Labilibaculum antarcticum: one gene and its partner. The protein of the gene in region 2 interacts with the protein of the main gene of each other region in a pairwise test. Links are inferred from orthologs where the notes say so. Each region holds a gene or a part of one and is shown on either strand. Other genes may lie near its edges.

Region 1 (3,251 bases), 1.7 Mb from region 2 along the record:
CGGTATGGATATTTCTAAGTATAAATTAGATAAGGAATAAGGGAAAATGAGACATAGAAAGAAATTTAATCATTTAGGAAGAAAGACAGCGCATAGAAAAGCTATGCTTGCAAATATGGCTTCTTCCTTGATATTGCATAAAAGAATCTCGACCACTACTGCTAAGGCTAAAGCTTTAAAAATGTATGTTGAGCCTCTAATTTCAAAAAGTAAAGTTGATTCTACTCACTCAAGACGTATTGTTTTTGGTTATTTGAAGCAAAAAGAAGCGGTTACTGAGTTGTTTAGAGAAGTTTCACCAAAAATCACTAACCGTAACGGAGGTTATACCAGAATTTTAAAAACTGGTAACCGTTTAGGTGATAACGCAGAAATGTGTATGGTTGAATTGGTTGACTTTAATGAGACTTACTTAACTGAAAAGAAAGCTGTAGCTAAAAAATCAACTCGTAGAAAACGTGGTGGTTCTAAAGCTTCAGAAGAAGTAGCAACTGAGGTATCAGAAGTAAAAGCTGAAGAGGTTAAGGCCGATAAAGCACCTGAGGCTTCAACGGAAGCAACTAAAGAGGAAGAAAAGTAAACTTCCTTTTAATATATAAAAGGGATAAAGTCTAACTTTATCCCTTTTTTAATGCCCTAAAGATTTTTCTAACGTTTGCGTAATTACAACATATGGATTCGGTATTTGTTATTGAAAAATATTACTTAAATTGGTAGTCTTTAGAGCTTAAATTTAGAATATAGTCTAATATAAATAACAATAAAACATTTAGTTATGTCAGAAATTGTAAAAGTTCATGGTCGTGAGATTCTTGATTCACGTGGAAATCCAACTATCGAAGTTGAAGTAACACTTGCAAGTGGTTATATGGGACGCGCTGGTGTCCCTTCCGGAGCTTCTACAGGTGAAAACGAAGCCTTAGAGCTACGTGATGGTGATAAATTACGTTACTTAGGAAAAGGTGTGTTAAAAGCTGTCGAAAATGTTAATAACGTAATTGCTCCAGTTATAATGGGTATGGATGCTACTAACCAAGTAGCTATCGACAAAGCAATGATTGCTCTTGACGGTACTAAAACAAAATCTAAATTAGGTGCTAACGCAATGTTAGGTGTTTCTTTGGCTGTTGCTAAAGCTGCTGCTGAATATTCGGAATTACCATTATACCGTTATATTGGTGGTGCTAACGCTAATGTTCTTCCTGTTCCAATGATGAATATTATCAATGGTGGTTCTCACTCTGATGCAACAATCGCATTCCAAGAGTTTATGATTCGTCCTATTGGTGCTCCTTCATTTCGCGAAGCCTTAAGAATGGGTGCAGAGGTATTTCATGCTCTTGCAAAAGTTCTTAAAGGTAAAGGTCTTTCTACTGCAGTTGGTGACGAAGGTGGTTTCGCTCCAATGTTAGGTGGTACTGAAGAGGCTATTGAGTGTATCCTAACTGCTATTAAAAACGCTGGTTACAAAGCGGGTCGTAAAGAAGATGGTGGTGATGTTTCAATTGCTATGGACTGTGCTGCTTCTGAATTCTTTAAAGAAGGTGTATATGACTATAGTCTTTTTGAGCCAAACGGAGCTAAGAGAAACTCTGATGAGCAAGCTGCTTATTTAGCTGAGTTGATTTCTAAATACCCAATCGATTCTATCGAAGATGGTATGGACGAAGGTGACTGGGATGGATGGGTTGCTTTAAATGCTCTTATTGGAGATAAGTGTCAGATTGTAGGTGATGATTTATTCGTAACTAACGTTGACTACTTGGCTAAAGGTATCAAGCTTAAGGCTGCTAATTCTATCTTGATTAAGGTAAACCAAATTGGTACTTTAACTGAGACTTTAAATGCTATTGAAATGGCTCACCGTGCAGGTTATACTTCAGTAACTTCTCACCGTTCAGGTGAAACTGAAGACGCTACCATCGCTGATATTGCGGTTGCTACTAATTCAGGACAGATCAAAACTGGTTCTTTGAGCCGTTCTGACCGTATGGCTAAGTACAATCAATTACTTCGTATTGAAGAAGAATTGGGTGAAAATGCAATTTTTGGTTGCTAAGCCAAATTAAAATATATTAAAAAAAGGGATCTGTTAAGATCCCTTTTTTTTATATCTGTTATCCGTTATTTCTAAATGTATTCTTGCATTAAACCAAATAGTGTTTTGCATTGAAATGGTTTTGAAAGATAAGCATCCATCCCTACTTCAATTGATACTTCTTTATCATCTGAATAGAAATTGGCAGTAAATGCAATAATAGGAATAGAGAATTCACGCTCTTCTTCTATTTTCCGCATGCGTAATGAGGCTTCAATTCCTCCCATGATTGGCATTTGCAGATCCATAAGAACAATATCATATTGTTCTTTTTCAAAAAGTTCAACTGCTTGCTTCCCGTTTTCAGCAATATCAACACTGCCAACTTTTTGCTTTAGATAAACTTCAATTGTTTTTCTATTGCTCGGTTGATCTTCTACCAGAAGAATTTTCGCGTCTTTTATGGGAACATTTCTCTTGTTCGGATGAGTTTTTACAACAACGGAAGAATCAATTGTTTCTTCCCAATATATTTTCTTCTTTGTTTCGATGCCTATTTGCTCCAGTAACTCCGAAAGTTTTTTATTTGCTGTTCTCTCCATAATAACCCTAGTATTTAATCCTTAAAAATACATTATTTTAACTATAATAAAAAAACAAATGTTCAATTTTAGATTATAAAATGAGAATATTGGTTTTGTCATGCTGAAAATTAAGAATTCTAAAGAAAATGTAATTGATAAATTTTCAATGCAATTTTTCTATTTTTACAGATCAGGATTTGAATGAAATAAATAAAAACGAAATAATGGCTGACGATAAAAAAATTATTTTTTCGATGGATAGGGTCAGTAAGACCTTTTCATCACAAAAAAAAGTATTGAATAACATTAACTTGTCTTTTTTCTATGGAGCTAAGATTGGAATTATTGGACTTAATGGTTCAGGGAAATCTACTCTTCTAAAGATAATTGCAGGCTTAGAAAGTTCATTCGACGGACATGTTGTTTGGTCGAAGGAGCATAATATTGGCTACTTGGCTCAGGAACCAATATTAGATGATAGCAAAACGGTTAAAGAAATTGTTGAAGAGGGAGTTCAGGAAATCGTTGATACTTTGAATGCATACGAAGCGGTTAATCTGAAGTTTGGTGATCCGGAAGTTCTTGAAAATGCTGATAAGATGCAGGCCGTAATGGATGAACAAGCTGAT
Region 2 (3,584 bases):
TGCCTGTTGATCAAGGATTCTGTAAATTAAATCCTGTTTCTTAAAAGACTCAATTTTTTTAACGTTGAGTTCTTTAGCGATTTCTCGTAATTCAGGCACAAGTTTCTTGTTTAATTCAAGAATATCGTACATAAATGATATATTAATATTTTTTGGGTGATTTTTTGTTTAGATAGAAATTGTATTTGGAAAAATAGGAAACCTGATCTTTCGACCTCTAAATGAGAAGAATTAATCTGAATTCAATTGCAATATTACGGAATTAGTTATAATTCACAAAAAAATAAATGGTTTTATTACTAAAATCCAAAATTTTAAATTGCAAAATAAGTTTATCAAAACTTAAAATAGCTCTTCTGAAAGCCCCACAAATTTCTTTTTATAAATGATTTTGCTATATTTAATATATAAACGAGAAGTGTTCCCTCGGATATAAATACCATTTAAAATCCACTATGAGACAACTAAAGATCACTAAACAGGTAACCAACAGAGAAACTCCGTCACTTGACAAGTATCTACATGAAATTGGGAAAGTCGATCTTATTTCTGCGGAAGAGGAGGTTCAACTAGCCAGGGAAATAAAGAAAGGCAATAAAAAAGCTCTGGATCGACTAATAAAATGCAATCTGCGTTTTGTTGTTTCCGTATCCAAACAATATCAAAATCAAGGACTTAGTCTCCCCGATTTGATTAATGAAGGAAACTTAGGACTAATTAAAGCAGCTCAACGATTTGATGAAACCAGAGGTTTCAAGTTCATATCTTACGCTGTTTGGTGGATTAGGCAATCTATTTTACAAGCTTTGGCCGAACAAGCTAGAATTGTGCGACTGCCATTAAACAAAATTGGTTCAATTAATAAAATCAACAAAACATTCGCTCAATTAGAGCAAGAGTATCAGCGGGAACCTTCCCCTGAAGAAATTGCTGTTATATTAGAAATGAGTCCTAAAGACGTAAAAGAAGCACTTAAAGCTTCTGGCAGGCACATCTCAATGGATGCTCCAATAAATCCTGATGAAGAAAATACTCTTTACGACATACTACTTAGTAGTGATGAAATTAGTCCGGATCAAAAGCTAATTCGGGATTCTCTTCGTAAAGAAATTGACAGATCCTTATCGACTCTTTCGAAACGCGAAGCTTCTATTATTAGATTGTATTTTGGTTTAAATGGGAAACCACCCTACTCTCTTGAAGAAATTGGGAAAGAATTTGGTCTAACACGAGAACGAGTTCGCCAGATTAAAGAGAAGGCAATCAAACGAATGAAAACAACGTTCCGAAGTAAAATACTTAAAACTTATTTAGGAGAATAATAAACATTTTAGGGTGAAAAGGAAAGGATAAGAATTAATGGTGAATTTTCATTTACCTACTCTTGTCCTTTTTTAATTATATTTGCGCCATATTTAAACGTAAACAACCAAATGCAAACATTAATTTCCCCTTCGCTATTAGCGGCTGATTTCACAAATTTAAAGACCGATATCGAAATGGTGAACAACAGTCAAGCCGATTGGTTTCACCTTGACATTATGGATGGGGTATTTGTACCTAACATATCATACGGATTGCCTATTGTAGAGCAGATAAAAAAAATTGCTGAAAAGCCATTAGATGTTCATCTGATGATTATTGATCCAGACCGATATGTTGAAGCTTTTAAAAAGGCAGGAGCTGATATTTTAACGGTTCATTACGAAGCGTGCACTCATCTGCACCGTACAATTCAAAACATTCACAGCCATGGCATGAAAGCCGGTGTATCGCTAAACCCTCATACTCCGGTTTCAGTTTTAGAAGAAATTATTACGGATATTGATTTAGTTCTGTTAATGAGTGTAAATCCCGGTTTTGGCGGTCAAAGTTTTATCGAGAACACCTATGCTAAAGTTGAAAAACTAGTTCAACTAATTAAAGAAAAAAATGCTTCTGTTACTATTGAAATTGATGGAGGTGTGAATCTGGAAACAGGAAAGAAATTAGTCGAAGCTGGAGCCAATGCTTTAGTTGCCGGAAGCTTTGTATTTAGGTCAGATGACCCAAACCAAACCATATCCGATCTGAAAAATCTATAAAATTTAGAAGACCAAATGCACACACATTTGGTCTTTTTTTTTATACTTTCACAGCTTCTTTTCCTTCCAGGTAATCCTGAAGATATGCAAATTGAGGTGTCAACCAGCCCTCTTTCACAATTGTTGCCCGCTCAATTATTCCATCTGGGTCATCAGCTAAAAGCGCTTCATACACATTCTGATACAAAGCCTCTCCAAAATCAATTGAAGAATCACGAGGCAATTCACCAGGCAAATTATCGACAGCCATAACTGTGACATTTCTCTTATCTACAAAAGGAATAGCCTCCTCTTCACTAAATCGATCGTAACCATAAAATGAGGATGCAATTGTTGAAGCGCGAAGGGTTGATACAATGGGGCCATTTAAATCACAACTAACATCTGCTATTACAGAGATGTTAAAATCCTCATCTTTGTAATCTTCTGCACATATAAACTTAGGCGACTTTGGATCCCAGTAATGACATGCAATAAATAAATCAGTTACTTTAGTAAAAGGCTTAAATGTTGATTGATACATTTCAGGGTTATCGTAAAAATCCTGAAGATTAAATTCAATTCCATCTTTCCGTTCCACATAGTTTTCTGGATCAATTCGACAAACGACTGGCTCTTTGAAATTTTCTTTTAAAAATTGTTCCGGCGTAACCTCTTTTAAATTTAAAATTCGAAGTGTCTGCATGGCTCCCATTGCAACTCGTCCACCTCCGGTAATTAATATTTTTATGGGTTTTAAACTAATTTTTTTAAGATGTAAATACATCTCTTCCATATCCTTACAAGAACTAGCTGGTGGTAAATCGAAGAAGTCGGTACGCAAACCTCTAGCTACGAGCGCCTTGTATGCGCCTACCACACCAGCCCAATGACCAAAAGCCACCAAACGTTTATTACAATTATCTTTCAAATACTCATAATCAATCAAGGTTATATTTCTTTTGATTATTTGAAGCAACAACTCTCTATTATAGATTTGCTTTTTTGCAACATGTGAAAAAAACAAATAGGTTTTATTGGGAATTAAAGTCGGAATGGCAACCTCTTTCACTCCAATCAGGATATCACAATCCCGTAAGTCTTCCGTTAAAAAAAATCCTTGTTCTCGATATTCCACATCGGAAAAACAACGAATATCACTCGGCTGAATGAATATACTAACATTAGGGTATTTATTAAGAATTTGCAGGCCTGTTACCGGCGGAATTGCGACTCTTCTATCAGGTGGATTTTTAGTTTCCCGAAGTACTCCGATTCTAATTCTTTTGTTCATACGATTCCTTTATTAACGCAAGTGTGTGATTTAATGCAATTAATGACTATTAAGATAATAATAAAAAGTACGAATCTCTGTATTCATGCTCAATTAATTATTTAATTACAATAGGAAATCAATCTCTCAGCTTAGCAATCACCAAACCGATTCGATCACAAGCAATATCTAAACAAACCCCATTACACTATTTATTCATTACTGATCCTTAAGCTTCTATCAACACG

What was found. Proteins that work in one complex are often made in the same cells at the same time.
Region 1: the proteins of rpe (region 2) and eno interact in binary tests that used the Escherichia coli proteins (3 or more experiments, as listed by UniProt). The link is inferred for Labilibaculum antarcticum from one-to-one orthologs.

Annotation. Positions count from the first base shown.
Region 1 is NZ_AP018042.1:1,530,800-1,534,050, reverse strand. The notes cover bases 1-2,917. They hold eno (phosphopyruvate hydratase), read left to right. Parts: upstream 1-775; coding sequence 776-2,059; downstream 2,060-2,917. Other genes in these bases: ettA (energy-dependent translational throttle protein EttA), read left to right, coding at 2,847-2,917; ALGA_RS05755 (response regulator), read right to left, coding at 2,131-2,640; rplQ (50S ribosomal protein L17), read left to right, coding at 47-580; ALGA_RS05770 (DNA-directed RNA polymerase subunit alpha), read left to right, coding at 1-40. Outside these bases: more of ettA, read left to right, coding at 2,918-3,251. UniProt on the Escherichia coli protein: Catalyzes the reversible conversion of 2-phosphoglycerate (2-PG) into phosphoenolpyruvate (PEP). It is essential for the degradation of carbohydrates via glycolysis.
Region 2 is NZ_AP018042.1:3,274,648-3,278,231, reverse strand. What follows is about bases 344-3,258. They hold rpe (ribulose-phosphate 3-epimerase), read left to right. Parts: upstream 344-1,433; coding sequence 1,434-2,084; downstream 2,085-3,258. Other genes in these bases: ALGA_RS12925 (NAD(P)-dependent oxidoreductase), read right to left, coding at 2,125-3,258; ALGA_RS12935 (sigma-70 family RNA polymerase sigma factor), read left to right, coding at 456-1,322. In the rest of the region: transcription termination factor Rho, read right to left, coding at 1-132; more of ALGA_RS12925, read right to left, coding at 3,259-3,357. UniProt on the Escherichia coli protein: Catalyzes the reversible epimerization of D-ribulose 5-phosphate to D-xylulose 5-phosphate.